4 regions of the Thalassospira sp. UBA4513 genome follow, and region 1 is predicted to be linked to each of the others. Evidence: predicted binding sites of a transcription regulator. Region 1 holds the regulator's gene; each other region holds the start of a gene.
The links. The regulator PhoB, encoded in region 1, activates phosphate uptake and scavenging genes when phosphate is short. The targets are predictions, from matches to a motif close to TNTCATAAAACTGTCA.
Positions count from the first base shown of each region.

Region 2: B2T33_RS07045 (diacylglycerol/lipid kinase family protein) is a predicted target of PhoB. The motif match lies at 2,562-2,577, and genes of this name have one in related genera.
Region 3: B2T33_RS10730 (RNA degradosome polyphosphate kinase) is a predicted target of PhoB. The motif match lies at 2,314-2,329, and genes of this name have one in related genera.
Region 4: phnF (phosphonate metabolism transcriptional regulator PhnF) is a predicted target of PhoB. The motif match lies at 1,578-1,593, and genes of this name have one in related genera.

Region 1 is NZ_DGMR01000039.1:383,489-387,318, reverse strand. It holds gene B2T33_RS18635 (cation:proton antiporter) at 1-1,210, shown strand, start outside; gene phoB (phosphate regulon transcriptional regulator PhoB) at 1,291-1,989, opposite strand; gene phoU (phosphate signaling complex protein PhoU) at 2,007-2,729, opposite strand; gene pstB (phosphate ABC transporter ATP-binding protein PstB) at 2,752-3,555, opposite strand; gene pstA (phosphate ABC transporter permease PstA) at 3,557-3,830, opposite strand, start outside.
Region 2 is NZ_DGMR01000019.1:94,647-98,476, forward strand. It holds gene B2T33_RS07040 (methyl-accepting chemotaxis protein) at 1-1,295, opposite strand, end outside; gene B2T33_RS07045 (diacylglycerol/lipid kinase family protein) at 1,601-2,548, opposite strand; gene B2T33_RS07050 (UDP-2,3-diacylglucosamine diphosphatase) at 2,767-3,684, shown strand; gene B2T33_RS07055 (glycosyltransferase family 4 protein) at 3,681-3,830, shown strand, end outside.
Region 3 is NZ_DGMR01000026.1:7,947-11,776, reverse strand. It holds gene ppx (exopolyphosphatase) at 1-18, opposite strand, end outside; gene B2T33_RS10730 (RNA degradosome polyphosphate kinase) at 55-2,202, opposite strand; gene B2T33_RS10725 (SixA phosphatase family protein) at 2,404-2,952, shown strand; partial or broken gene B2T33_RS10720 (amino acid--tRNA ligase-related protein) at 3,181-3,830, shown strand, end outside.
Region 4 is NZ_DGMR01000035.1:40,584-44,413, forward strand. It holds partial or broken gene B2T33_RS14240 (carbon-phosphorus lyase complex subunit PhnI) at 1-347, opposite strand, end outside; gene phnH (phosphonate C-P lyase system protein PhnH) at 350-973, opposite strand; gene phnG (phosphonate C-P lyase system protein PhnG) at 970-1,470, opposite strand; gene phnF (phosphonate metabolism transcriptional regulator PhnF) at 1,604-2,317, shown strand; gene B2T33_RS14260 (trimeric intracellular cation channel family protein) at 2,343-2,978, opposite strand; gene B2T33_RS14265 (LysR family transcriptional regulator) at 2,975-3,830, opposite strand, start outside.

The DNA of each region.
Region 1 (3,830 bases):
GAGCATCCTGCTTGGTTTCGGGTCGGTCGCGTTGCTGTTACTCGTCGGGCGGTATGTGTTGCCGCGTCTGTTTCGCTATATCGCGTCGCTCAAGAACCCGGAACTGTTTGCCATCGGCACGCTTTTTGTTGTGCTAGCCGCAAGCACATTGACCGAGGTTTCCGGGCTTTCAATGGCGCTGGGTGCGTTTATCGCCGGGGTGATGTTGGCCGAAACCGAATTCCGTCATCAGATCGAAGCCGATATCTCGCCGTTCCGCGGCGTGTTCCTGTCGCTGTTCTTTATGTCGGTGGGCATGTCGGTTGATGCCGACGTTGTTTATAACGAATTTGGCACCATCGTCATGTGGCTGGTGCTGTTGCTGGTGATCAAGACGGCGGTTTTGTTCGTTCTGGCACGCGCGATCCGGTTTGAAACCGGCCTTGCCATCCGGGTAGCCATGAGCTTGGCCGCCGGCGGTGAATTTGCCTTTGTGATGTTTGCCCTGGCCGCGCAAAATGGCGCGGTGCCGCTTGAAATGGCCGCCATGCTGATCCCGGTGGTGGCGATTTCGATGGCGCTGACCCCGACGCTTATCAGCCTTGGTCACAAGATCGAGGAAAAGCTTCATCCCAAGGAAGAAGACCAGCTTGGCAAGATTGCCGAGGAGTCCGAGGGCATCCACCAGCATGTTCTGGTGATCGGAAGCGGCCGTGTTGGCCGGGTTCTGGCCCGGTTGCTCAAGACGCGCAACATTCCGTTCCTGGTGCTTGATAGTGATGCACAGCAGGTTTCACGCGGCCGGGCAGAAGGCCTTCCGGTTTACTTTGCCGACGGGTCCAGACCGGAAACTTTCCGGGCGGCACACACGGATGAGGCAAAAATTGCGGTTGTTGCCATGGGGAACCCGCATGCGACCGAGAAGACGGTCGCCCTTTTGCGCCAGCATTACCCGCATCTGAAGATCTTTGCCCGCGCGCAGGACATCACCCATATCGGGCCGCTGTCGCGCCATGGGGCGGATGCCGCCATCCCGGAAGTTCTCGAAACCGGGTTGCGGTTATCCGATCACGTTTTGGCGGCGTGCGACGTGCCGCAGGAAGATATTGATGCCGAAATCGCCAAATTCCGCCGTGCGGACATGCTGTTGATGAACGAACTGGCGCCGCGCCCGCAGCGCAAACCGTCAGGTTCGGAGAATGCGGACAAACCGGCGAAGAAAAAAAACTGAAGACGTTACGGCCTTAGAACAAAAACCCCCGCGGCACGCTGCAGCGGGGGTTTTTCATTAGATCGCGTATCGAAACCGGCTTAGGCAGCGGTTTCAGAGTCCAGTGCATAGCCCGCCGCACGGACGGTGCGGATGATATCGCGCGTGCCCTTGACGTCATTGAGCGCCTTGCGCAGGCGGCGGATATGCACGTCGACTGTGCGGGTTTCGACATAGATATTCGGGCCCCAAACCGCGTTAAGCAACTGTTCGCGCGAGAAAACCCGCCCCGGATGTTCGAGGAAATAGCGCAGCAGACGGAACTCGGTCGGGCCAAGATGGATCGATTTTCCATTGCGGCTGACCCGGTGGGCGGCGAGATCCATTTCGATGTCGGAATAGATCAACTGCCCTTGTGGTTGCGCCGGACCGGACCGGCGCAAAAGCGCGCGGATACGGGCGAGCAGCTCGCCAATGGCAAACGGCTTGGTGACATAGTCATCAGCCCCGGTATCAAGACCGCGGATGCGGTCGCCTTCTTCGCCACGTGCTGTCACCATGATCACCGGCAAATCGCGGCTTTCAGGCTTGCGGCGGATCTGACGGCAGACCTCGATCCCCGACATCACCGGCAGCATCCAGTCGAGCAAAACCAGATCGACATGGGTTTCAGCCAGAATTTTCAACGCTTCGTCACCGTCACCGGCTTCGACAACCTGCATCCCCTCGCGTTCGAGGTTGTAGCGCAACATGGTTACGATTGCTGCCTCGTCCTCGACGATAAGAACCGTTGGGTCCATCTTCCTATGCTCCCGTGTCAGTCATTCGGTTCGACAACAGCGAAGTTCGCTGCGTCGTTTTTTGGCCGGTCAATCCCCGGCAGGTCTTCGCCCTTGATCCGGTAATAGATCGTTTCGGCGATATTGGTTGCGTGATCACCGATACGTTCGATGTTCTTGGCAATGAACAACAGATGGGTCGATGCGGTAATGTTGCGCGGATCTTCCATCATGTAGGTCAGCAATTCGCGGAACAGCGAATTGTACATATCGTCGACTTCCTGATCGCGTTCCCAGACCCGGTGGGCCTTTTCGGCGTCGCTTTCGATATAGGCATCCAGGACATCCTTGATGATTTCCTGGGCCAGCTTGGCCATGTTCGGGATCGCCTGAACCGGACGGATCGGCGGGATCTGGTTCAGCACCTGCGCGCGTTTGGCGATGTTTTTGGCAAGGTCGCCAATGCGTTCAAGGTCGTTTGACAGCTTAAGGGCCGTCACCACCTGACGCAGGTCATCTGCCATCGGCTGACGCAGGGCCAGAAGACGGACGGCAAAGTCCTGGACTTCCTGTTCGAGCACATCAATGCGCTGATCGGACAGGATGACTTTCTCGGCCAGTTCGGAATCGCGTTTGACGATGGATCTGATCGAGGAAATAAGCTGGCTTTCAGCAAGCCCGCCCATTTGCGAAATGATGTTGTTCAGACGGGTCAGTTCCTCGTCGAACGAACTTACGATATGGGTATGTTCATCAGCCATTTATGCGTACTCCTGGCGTCGCTTAACCGAAGCGGCCGGTAATGTAACCCTTGGTGCGTTCGTCCTTCGGGTTGGTAAAGATCTGATCGGTTTCACCGACTTCAACCAGCTTTCCAAGGTGGAAGAACGCGGTGCGCTGCGACACACGGGCGGCCTGCTGCATGGAGTGGGTCACGATCACGATCGTGTAGTTCGAACGCAACTCGTCTATCAGTTCCTCGACCTTGGCGGTCGCAATCGGATCAAGGGCCGAGCACGGCTCATCCATCAGGATGACTTCCGGGCTGACGGCAACCGCACGCGCAATGCAAAGGCGCTGCTGCTGACCACCGGAAAGACCGGTTGCCGGCGATTGCAGGCGATCTTTGACTTCCTTGAGAAGGCCTGCACGTTCAAGCGAGGTCATGACGATTTCATCAAGTTCGTCACGCGAATTGACCAGACCATGAATACGCGGGCCATAGGCCACGTTGTCATAGATCGATTTCGGGAACGGGTTCGGTTTCTGGAACACCATGCCGATGCGCGCGCGCAGCTGAACCACGTCGATCCGCTTGTCATAGATGTCGCGACCATCCAGGGTAACGTCACCTTTGATCGTCACACCGTCAATGGTGTCATTCATCCGGTTCAGGCAGCGCAGGAAGGTGGATTTACCACAGCCCGACGGACCAATCAGTGCGGTTACCTGCTGTTCGGGGATATCAAGGTTGACCTCATAGAGGGCCTGATTGTCGCTATAGAAAAGATCGAGCTTGCGCGCGGTCATTTTCGGTTTTTCGACCGACGGCTCCGCCGTCATTGCGCTCTGGGATACAGCAGCCATTTTACCACTTCCGTTCAAATTTTTTGCGCAGATACACAGCCAGTCCATTCATCAGGACAAGGAAGGCCAGCAACACCATAATCGCTGCCGAGGTTTTCTCGACAAAGGCACGTTCCGGGCTGTCTGCCCACAGATAGATCTGGACCGGCAGAACCGTTGCCGGGTCAAGCGCCCCGCCCGGGATATCAACAATAAAGGCCACCATCCCGATCATCAGAAGCGGTGCAGTTTCACCAAGCGCCTGTGCCATGCCAATGATCGTGCCGGTCAGAATG
Region 2 (3,830 bases), on a different contig from region 1:
GTCGTTTGCTCTGACGCCGAATTTGCGATCTGGGACATGCCAGTGGCCGTTGCCTGCAACTCGACGGCCGCGGCAGCAACCGCTTCGATAATGGTCCCGACACTTGTCGTAAAGCTGTCCGCCGTCTGGTTCATGAACCGCCGCTGCTCTTCTTTGGATCGTTCTTCCTGCGCGCGGGCTTCGGCTTCGAGTTCGTCATTGCGAATGGCATTGGTTTTAAACACCTGAACCGCCTGTGCCATCTGGCCGATTTCGTCCTTGCGGGTCTGTCCGGGAATTTCGACACCCAGATCATGATTGGCCAGCCTGCGCATGATGGTCGTAATCGCAGTGATCGGACGCGATAAGCGATCCCCCATGACCCAGGCCAGAACCATCCCAAGAACGGCACCGCCAATCGATGCGATCAGGATTTCCTTTTCTGCCAGAATGATTTCGGCGACGACCTTTTCAAAGATGTTGTGCTCTGCCACCGCGAGTTCCTGTTTCAGGGCCTCGGCATCGGCAATAATGCCCTCGGATGCTTCGCGCATGGTCCCGTGGACTGTTGCGACAATTTCCAGTTCGTCGGCACGCACCTTGTCAAAGACCTGACGATAATCGGCAAACAGTTCCTTGGCTTCCTTCAGAACACTGGAAAGTTCGCCAGGCAATGGTTGATCACCAATGCTGCCCAGTGCGGTCTCAAGCTTGGCAAATTCATCGGCGGACTTCGCGCCAAAGCTGTCATCCTGACGGCCAATCAGGATATTGGCATACAACCTTGCCAGAAGCGCATGTTCACGTGCCGCGACTGAACGTTTGAGGAGTTCAAGATCGCCGGTGTTCTGCGCATGGGCAACAAGCTTGTCGAGATCGGCAACGATCTTGATCCCGTCGGGTTCAAGGCGATCCAGGATCAGGGAATGGTATTCGTCGCTCAGGTTTTTGGCCGAGGCGAAGCTTGCCAGATAGGCATCAAGCTCTTCGGCGATGTGTTCAATGCGATTGCGATGTTCTTCGACCATGAATTGCGACTGCGCGTCTTTAAGCATCAGCTCAAGCTGCTTGGCATAGGTAAACACGGCTTCGGCATCTGCCGGATCAGCCGTATTGGCAAATTCACGCGCGTGACTGTTAAAGCGCAGGAACTGCGTCTCAATCTCGCTGATCAGCGCGGCTTCTTCGACATAATGGGCATATTCATCCACATCATGTGAAACAGCAACAAAGGTGAAATACGCAAAGGCAAGTGCCGAAATGAGAATTGCCAGTACCACGGCAAAACCAGCCAGAATTTTTGTTTTTATCTGCATGTCAGCCAACACACCTGAGTTGAGAACCAAAGCAGAGGACCCCGAAACCATCGTCAAACTCCTTGTAAGGCGAAGACAACCATCTACGCTCACCGATGCGATCTAGCGGAATTGTCTCGGTGCCCAATATCCTCAAACGGAGAGGGGGCACGCACTTATCCCCTTATAATTAAATTGGAAAAAAGAAGTTCAACTTCAAGAACCCACTAGCATTCCATCACAGATGCGTAATAAAGCGCAGAAATCCAGGCGTTTGACCAAGACAACCCGACAGCCAGAGGAATGAAGTTTGGAAGCGATTTCTTTTAATCCGCAGCGATCCGAAGCAGATCAGGTGACGGGTGATCGGTCATTGAAGACAATGCGGCATAGGCCGGCGGCACCATCAATCGCACAGGATAGGGGGACAAGCTGATTTCACACGGCAGTTTCCCGGCACTTTCGCCGTCAATCTGAAGCGGGGCTGGTCCGCAATGACTGGTGATCGTGATGCGCTCCGCCCGGACCACCGAAACGTCACTTTGGGCATGCAACCGATTAAGTGTCAGTGCCAGACCATAACGCGACAAGGCCCCGATCCCGTTGCCCGGCATCAGCACAACATCAAGGCTGTTGGCCGTCAGGCTGGCATCGGGCGATATGACAAATGCCCCGCCGTAATGTTGCGCATGGGTTACAACCACACCCGACACTCGATAATTTTCCCGGCCAATACTGACTTCAAAATCACGATGACGCGGGAAAAAGATGTTGCGAAGGCCTTCCAAAACATAGGCCCCCTTACCAATCAGGCGTTTGAGGCGAAGCGAAACATTGGCGACCGTATCGGCATCGGCCCCCATGCCGACCATCAAAAAGAACGCCCGGCCATTAACCAGTCCCGGACGCACCCAGACCATGCCGGGGTTATTGATATAGTCGGCAATCGCGCGTGCGCGGATTTCAAGCCCGACCTCGACCGCAAGCACATTGGCCGTTCCAAGCGGGATGATGCCAAGTGGCGGGACCTCGTGCCCGTCAATCTGGGCATCAAGCAATCCGTTTAATGCCTCGTTAAGCGACCCGTCGCCGCCGGCAACAAACAAGCGTTGATGGGCACGGACCTTGCGGGCCAGTTCGCGGGCGTGACCGGGATGAGTGGTTTGCAGCAACTCCACCTTGATGCCGGCATGTTGCAATATCTGGGATAAAAACCGCTGTTTATTGCCACCGGCACGTGGATTGAAGATGACAGTCACATCCGCATCGGTCATTTGGACCCACTTCCGAAATAAAAATGAAATAAATTTTTCACAGCACCTACCATATGAAATAAAACATGTAACAGTTGCTTTACAGAACTGCGAAATTTCTGTGAACGGGTTATATAATCGAACGATTTGTTTTAAACCGATACTGGCTTGGAACAGTATTCGGCAAGACAAACTGTCGAATTCCAGCCATCCTTTTGGCAGGATACGGAGGAGCGGCAATGACAGCGATGACGCTGCAACCGCATTACCGCACGGTCTGGATTTCAGACGTCCATCTGGGGACACGTGGATGTCAGGCAGACCTTCTATTGGATTTCCTCAATGAAGTGACGGCAGACACCTATTATCTGGTGGGTGACATTATTGACGGCTGGCGCCTCAAGAAAAGCTGGTACTGGCCGGAAAGTCATCATGCCGTGATCACGACAATCATGGAAAAGGCAAAGAATGGCGCCAAAGTCATCTTCGTCCCCGGGAACCATGATGAATTCGCCCGCGAGTTTGTCGATATGACTTTTGGCCATGTCGACGTTAAAATGAACGATATCCACGTCACCGCCGATGGCAAGCGCCTTTTGGTCATCCATGGCGATGAATTTGACGGCGTCGTCAAATACGCCAAGTGGCTGGCCTATCTCGGTGATACCGCCTACAACCTTGCCATTACGCTCAACCGCTATTTCAACGGCGTTCGCCGCCGCCTTGGTTACGGATACTGGTCGCTTTCGGCTTATCTTAAGAACCGGGTGAAGAACGCGGTTCAGTTCATCTGCAACTTTGAAAACGCCGTCGCCCATGAAGCCGCCAAACGCAAGGTGGATGGCGTGGTCTGCGGCCATATCCATCACGCCGAAAAACGCAAGATCGGCGATGTGCTCTATTGCAATGATGGTGACTGGGTTGAAAGTTGTACTGCCCTTGTCGAAGACAAGGAAGGCAAGCTTGAACTGCTGCACTGGGCCGAAATGCGCCAGATGGCAGTGAGCCATTCAAGCCCCGGCCACGATGCGGCAAGCGCCCCGTCGCTTGGCCTTGGCAAATTGATTTCCATGTTTCGTATCGCCCATGAAGCGGGCAACTCTGCATCGGGCTCTTCGAAAAAGGGCAATGATGCACCGATTGGAAAGACTGCATGAAAATACTGATCGTAACCGATGCCTGGTATCCGCAGGTCAACGGTGTTGTCCGTACCCTTGAAACCGTACGCGGCGAGTTGGGCGAGATGGGACATGACGTTCATGTCATCTCGCCCGATCAGTTTAAAACCATCCCCTGCCCGACC
Region 3 (3,830 bases), on a different contig from region 1:
CCGTTGGTCAGTCAGCATAAGATGTTGGCACCTGTTGGTCGTCTGTAGTCGTTTTTAGTCGTCTAGCTGTAGCACGGGAACATTCGGGTCGGCTTGATCCAGCGCACTTCCGCGGCCCGAAAGTGACGGGTTGGTCATGAAATACTTGTGCGACGAGAATGCATTTTCACCTGTCTCGCAGCGTTCATAGGAGCCGTCCGGCTGCAGATGCCATGCCTGTGCTGTGTCTTTCAGGTTGGCAATCATGATCTGTTCAACAATCTGTTGCTGACAGGTCGGATTTTCAACCGGAACCAGAGTTTCAACACGGCGGTTCAGGTTGCGTGGCATCCAGTCGGCGGACGAAATAAACGCCTTGGCCTTGCGCGACGGGAGCTTTGCCCCGTTGGCAAAGACAACGATGCGCGAATGTTCAAGGAACCGGCCGACAATCGATTTGACGCGGATATTTTCCGAAAGACCCGGAACCCCCGGACGCAGACAGCAAATACCCCGCACGATCAATTCGATATGAACGCCAACCTGACTTGCGCGATAAAGCGCATCAATCACCACCGGGTCGACCAGACTGTTCATCTTGGCCCAGATGCCAGATGGCTTGCCAGCCTTGCAGTTCTCGATCTCCTGATCAATGTGGGTGAGAAGCGTCGGGCGCAGGGTATGCGGCGCAATCGCGATTTTTTCAAGCGAGCGCGGGGTGGCATAACCGGTCATGAAATTAAAGATGCTGGCCGCATCACGCCCCAATGCCGGATCGCACGAGAAGAACGAGATGTCGGTATAGAATTTGGCCGTGATCGGGTGATAGTTGCCGGTCCCGAAGTGGGTATAGGTCTTGAGGCCGTGGGTTTCACGGCGGACCACCAGCGACACCTTGGCATGCGTTTTCCAATCAAGGAAACCATAGACCACCTGGCAGCCCGCACGTTCAAGGTCAGCCGCCCAGCGCAGGTTGGCTTCTTCGTCAAAGCGGGCCTTGAGCTCGACCATCGCCGTGACGGATTTGCCGGCCTCGGCCGCGGCGATCAGCGCCTTGACGATCGGACTGTTTTCGGACGTGCGATACAGCGTCTGTTTGATGGTGACCACATCCGGGTCACGGGCGGCCTGCAGCAGGAACTGCACCACCACGTCGAAATCTTCGAACGGGTGATGAACCACCAGATCCTTTTTGCTGATCGCGGCAAAGCAATCGCCGCCAAAGTCACGCACCCGTTCCGGATAACGTGCGGCATAGGGCGAGAACAGCAAGTCATGATGCAGATCAGAATCGATCAGCTGTTTAACATCAACAACGCCAAGAAGGCCATCGACCTTAACGACTTCTTCCAGCGCGACATCAAGTTCATCAATGACGAAATCAAGCAGGTCTTCGGGCATTGCCGCGTTGACCTTAAGACGGATGATGCTGCCGCGACGGCGACGTTTCAGTGCGGTTTTGAAAACGCGCACCAGATCTTCGGCTTCTTCTTCGATTTCAACGTCCGAGTCCCGAATGACGCGGAAGAAACCGTGTTCGATCATATCAAAGCCCGGGAACAGCTTGCCAAGATAGAGCAATATCGCCTGTTCGACCGGAAGATATCGTTCATTGCGGCCCGGCAGGCGCAGGAAGCGGCCGATTTTTTGCGGTACCGGAATAAGCCCGCGCATATTGTGCCCGTCTGCTGGATCAAACAGCTGCATGACGATGGCAAAGCCAAGGTTGGGAATGAACGGGAAGGGGTGCGACGGATCAATGGCAAGCGGGGTCAGCGTCGGGAAGATTTCGCGCGTGAAATAGCCATCAAGCCATTTGCGGTCGGTCTGGGTCAGGTCGCCCTGATCGATGACCGAGATGCCCTGTTTTTCCATCTCGCTGCTGAGCTGACGCCAGACGCGTTGCTGATCCTGCATCAACTGGTTGGCATCAAAGGTAATGGCGCGAAGCTGTTCGGACGGGCTCATGCCATCCTGACTGACCTTGGTCATGCCGGCGCGGACCTGGCCGACGAGGCCGGCGACGCGAACCATATAGAATTCATCGAGGTTGCTGGCCGAAATCGACAGGAAACGCAGTCTTTCAAGCAGCGGGTGGCCGGTATTCTGGGCCTCTTCAAGAACGCGATTGTTGAATGCCAGCCACGATAATTCGCGGTTAATGAAGCGGCTTTCCGAATCAATGGTGATCGCGCTTGACTGAACTGCAGCGGCGTGTGTCACGCTATGCCTCCTGCGGATTGAGGGAACGTCCTTGAACTTATGCGACAGTTCCCGGTTGCAAATGGAGTATAGGATAACTGCTTGGGTGGGTGCAATTTTCTTAAATTTATGTGTCAGTTTTTATAATGGCGTCACGGCGTGTGATATGGCATGGAAGAACACCGTTTGATCATCGTTCGCGACTGCTTAAGACACGAAGACATGAAAACGCTGTTGTTGCTTCGGCATGCCAAATCAAGCTGGGCGGATCCGGGTCGGGCCGACCATGACCGCGAACTGAACCGTCGTGGTGAAAAGGCAGCACCCTTTATGGGCCGCTATCTGCGTCAGCATGAACTGGTGCCGGACCTGATCTGGTGTTCGACGGCAGCACGTGCGGTGCAGACCCTTGGTCTTTTGGGGCGGGATTTCGCAACCGATGCCGATGTGATCTATAACGAAGACCTGTATATGGCCAGCGAACGGGTATTGCTTGAAAACCTGCATCACACCCACGAAGACGCCAAGCATGTGATGTTCATCGGCCATAATCCGGGTATCGAGATTTTTGCCCAGTCGCTGTATGGCGGTGGCAATATTGAGGCCCGCGAGATCATGGCGCGCAAATACCCGACTTGCGGACTTGCGCATTTCGAGTTCGATGTTGATCACTGGGGCGAAATCACACCGGGCAGTGGACGGCTGATCGACTTTATCAAGGTCAAGGATCTTCAGGCGATCAAGATTAGCGCGGAACCAATCACCCAATGATTTGCTGATCTGCATTACTGGCACTTGACGAAGGCGGCCTGTCCGCGTTTTATACCGCTGAAATTTTGAGATGCCGTGCCAATCGGGCAGGGGAACATCACACATAAGCGCCATGAATCACTGGTTGGCGGGCATGTTGTGGTGCGTTTTTTGTTTGACAGCGCGGGTCTGGCATGCACCTTTGCGGCCAAATTTGCGGCCCAAAATACAAAGCAACCTGGAATGACAATGCATCCTTTTCGCTCTCATAACTGTAATGCGCTGCGCGCGACTGACGCCGATGCGGAAGTTCGCCTGTCTGGCTGGATTCACCGTAAACGTGACCACGGCAACCTTCTGTTCGTTGACCTGCGCGACCATTACGGCATCACCCAGGTCGTGATCGATATTTCGAGCCCGCTGTTCGAGACGCTTGATAAAGCGCGTGCTGAAAGCGTGATCACGGTCGATGGCAAGGTTGTCAAACGTACGGCCGAGACCATCAACCCGAACTTGCCGACCGGCGAGATCGAAGTTTATGCATCGAACATCGAAGTTCAGTCTTCGGCCGAAGTTCTGCCGATGCCGGTGTTTGGCGATGTCGAATACGGCGAGGAAGTTCGCCTGCGTCACCGTTATCTCGATCTGCGTCGCGAGAGCGTTCACAAGAACATCGTTCTGCGTTCGCAGGTGATTTCGGCCATGCGTCAGAAAATGACCGCACAGGGCTTCCTTGAAATCCAGACGCCGATCCTGACCGCAAGTTCGCCGGAAGGCGCACGCGACTTCCTGGTGCCGTCGCGTATGCATCCGGGCAAGTTTTATGCCCTGCCGCAAGCACCGCAGCAGTTCAAGCAGCTGCTGATGGTTTCGGGCTTTGACAAATATTTCCAGATTGC
Region 4 (3,830 bases), on a different contig from region 1:
TGTCCGCCGGGCAAGTCCTTGAAGGTTGCCGAAATTCGGCGCGATACATCCATTTCGGCGGTTTTGATTGGCTTGGAAAAGGCAAAACGTGGCAGCGTCGTGCGATAGGCCCGCATCAAAAAAATCGCCTCGATCAGATCACCACGGGCCTGCTTGATGGCAAGGGCGGCCAGATCGCGATCATAAAGCGACCCTTCGGCCATGACCCGGGTGACGGACAGCGAGAGTTGCTGTTCGATCTGATCGGTTTCGATTTCGGCGATGGTCTTGTCGCCGCGGCGCTGCTCGGCCAGAAGCTTGTGCGCATTATTGATGGCGCGTTCGCCACCTTTTACTGCAACATACATGATTAATTGACCTCGATCCGGGTGGTGCGCGACAGGGCGGCGATCTGGGTTTCGCTTGCGAAAATCACATCAACGCCGCAGGGAAACAGGTGATGGTTTTCTGCGCGCCATGCATGGAAGCTTGCGGGCAGGCCCTCGATGCATAGGTTGTGCGTATCCTTGATGCCCGGCCCCTTTAGGGTCATGGACGGGCGATCTGAAATCTCATCGACCATCAGGATCAGGGTTGCCGATTGATCCGGGTATTCCGCATTGCCAACGGCAAGATCGGTGACAAAGGACAGATCATCGGAAATGCGCGCAACCGCAAAATCGGCCTGTTTGACATCCGTGCTGAGCGGGCAACCGCAATGGAATTTCAAATGATCGCCGGCGGCCTTGGTCGCGCAACTTGGCGATAGCCAGATGGTCGTATCCATATCTGCCATGGCAAGAAGCGTTGCAGTGGCGGCTTTGTTCAGGCCATCGGGTGCGGAAATACTGACCGGCAAATCATAAATGCGACCCGGACGCGACATGGCATCCAACAGGGCGCGGAAAACAGCGTTTGAATCAAAGGCCGCATGGTCAAAACCGGGCAGCAATTCACTTGTCTGGGCGCGGGGTGATTGGGGTTGGGGCGTCATTCGTCTTCTCCGCGGACAAGGGTGAAGAAATCAACTTTGGTGGCGGCAACCTTGCGCGCATGATCGCGTTTGGCTGCGGCCTGTTCGGCGGCCAGGGTCTCGATGAAATCGCGTGCCGATCCGTCGCGCAGCATCACCGCATCAAACAGGGCGGCATATTGCGCCTGAATACGATCACGTCCCTTGACGTAGGAATGCCCGACTGTGCCGTCTGACAGCGTGACGGCACAACGCGTCACGGTCATTTCACCAAGGTTGAAACGCTGCCCGGCGCCACCAGCACGGCCGCGGACCATCACCATGCCGATTTGCGGTTCGCGCAGGTTGGTCCAGCTTTCATTGCTGTGATTTTCTGACCATTCGGTTTCAAGGCGGGCACGGGATGTGCGGGCCAGAACCGACATCCATTTTTGGCGCGCGGCAATATGCGGATCGGTGGGGGTGTCTGCATTCCGGTTTTGATCTGTCCGGGCATTCGGGGCGGGGTGCGCCGTCATCAAACTGATCCCTTTTCAACTTATGTCGACAAATTCAAAATTTGTCTAGACGTCTATACCTATTGACGTTATAAGACGATCCAGCAGCAAAGGCAAAGGTCTTGCGGTGAAAGTTTTGTGAACGGGGATTGTAATGGATTGGGAACCGGGCCTATCTATTTGGAAGCAAATAGAAAAGCAGCTTCTGGCTGATATTTCCGAGGGCGTTTTCACACCGGGCGAAAAGATGCCGACCGAGATGGAATTGGTCCGGCGCTTTGGGGTGAATCGTCATACGGTGCGCCGCGCCATGGCGGCACTTGTCGATTCCAATGTTGTTCGTGTCGAACAGGGGCGCGGCGCCTTTGTTCAGGAACAGATCCTTGACTACCCGCTTGGTTCCAAAACCCGGTTTTCGCAGATCGTATCGGGCCGTCATCGCTTGCCTGATAAACGCCTGATCTCGTCCGAGGTCCTCAAAGCCAATTCGACCATCGCGCAGTTCCTCGATGTCAAATCGGGCACGCGGGTGATCGAGTTGTTTTCAGTCTCCGAGGCCGATGGTGTGCCGCTTGCCGTCGCGACAAGTTATCTCCCGGCCGCGCGCTTTGATGGCATTGTCGAGATATTTGTCGAAACCAAATCGCTTACAGAGGCCTTCAAACGCTTCGGGATTGATGACTACACACGAAAGACCACGCGCATTTCGGCAACGCTTCCGTCATCACGTGTTGCCAACCTGCTTAAACAGGCGCGCAATCGACCAGTGATTTCGACGGAAAGTGTCGACGTTGATTCCGCTGGTGCGCCAATCGAATACGGTGTGACCGCCTTTTCAAGCGACCGGGTTCAGTTGATCGTCGAGTAGGGCACGGGACAGCGAGTGTGCTGCCCTAGTATTCCCGACCCGGACGGGCCCTGTAGACCGGGAAGCTTAGCTTGAACTTGATCGCACATGCCCGCATCAGGAATGCGGCAAAGAACGCAATCACGGCAATCGGCCCGCGCGGCAAATCAAGGATCGCAGTGCCAATCACATAGATCCCTGCACCGACCAGCGCACAGGTGATATAAATCTCCGGGCGAAGAATCAGCGGGATTTCATTACAGACAACATCACGCACCATCCCGCCAAAGGTGGCCGTGATCATGCCCAGAACGATTGCGACCAACGGGGATACGCCCAGATTAAGGCCGATGGCCGCCCCGGTGACCCCGAACATTGCCAGTCCCAGTGCATCGAGCCACAGCAAGGCAACATAACGTCGTTCAACCAGATGGGCGGTGAAGTAGGTGATGACAGCAGCCCCGATGCAGGTCACAAGCCAAGTGGTGTCGCGTATCCAGAAAACCGGTGTTGCCCCGGTAATGACATCGCGCACAGTGCCGCCGCCGATGCCGGTAAAGGTCGCAATCAGGACAAATCCGACCATGTCCATCTGACGACGGGATGCCTCAAGCGCGCCGGTAATCGCAAAAACGGCGACCCCTGCCAGTTCAAGCCAATAGATGATTTCAGTAATCGTCATGATGTCCTTTGCGGGGCCTGCCCGTGATCTGTGGGTTGCGAAACTGGGTGTTCTATCGGCATGCGCAATCTGGATGTGGCAACATCTTCAAGCTGTTCGCGTAACCAGAGATGCGATGGGTCGTGCTGATAGCGTTGGTGCCAACACATGAAAATAGGAAGATCAAGCGTGCCCCTTTTTAAACCCGCGAGCGGCATCGGCGCACGGGCAAAATCACGCAGCGCATGTTTTTCGAGAAGGCTTGGCAAGGTTGCGATCATATTGCTTCCGCGCAGGAATTCGGCAATGGCGGTAAAGTTAGGTACTCGCAAAACGATGTTGCGTTCAACATCCTGATTTTCAAGCATCTCGTCAAACTCAAGCGTGCGATTATTGCCATAGCGCACCGTGATATGGCGCGCGGATAGATAATCATCATCGCTTTGCGGGGCGTCGCGCATGTCCGGATCATAAAACACCATGTAATGATCGGTCAGAAGACGCTTTTGCACGATATCCACACCTTCGGGTGGCCGCGGCGAAATCAGAAGGTCGCAATGATTTTCACGCAACAAGGCCGGTCCGGGCAGAAGGGACGGCACCACCGTCATCCGGATATTGGCAAGCGCGCCTTCCAGATTGCGAAACAGTGTTGGCAACAAAAGATCACGCTGCAGATCATTGGCGGCAATGGTCAGGCTCATGGATGCGCCATCCGGCTCGAAATGCGCACCACTGGCAAAGGCCTGCATCTGATCAAGAAGAAACCGCGCCTGTTCGGCCAGGTTTTGCGCATGCGCGGTCGCTACGATCCCGCGCCCGGATTTGGTGAACAGCGGATCGCGCATGATCCGGCGCAATTTGGTCAAGTTG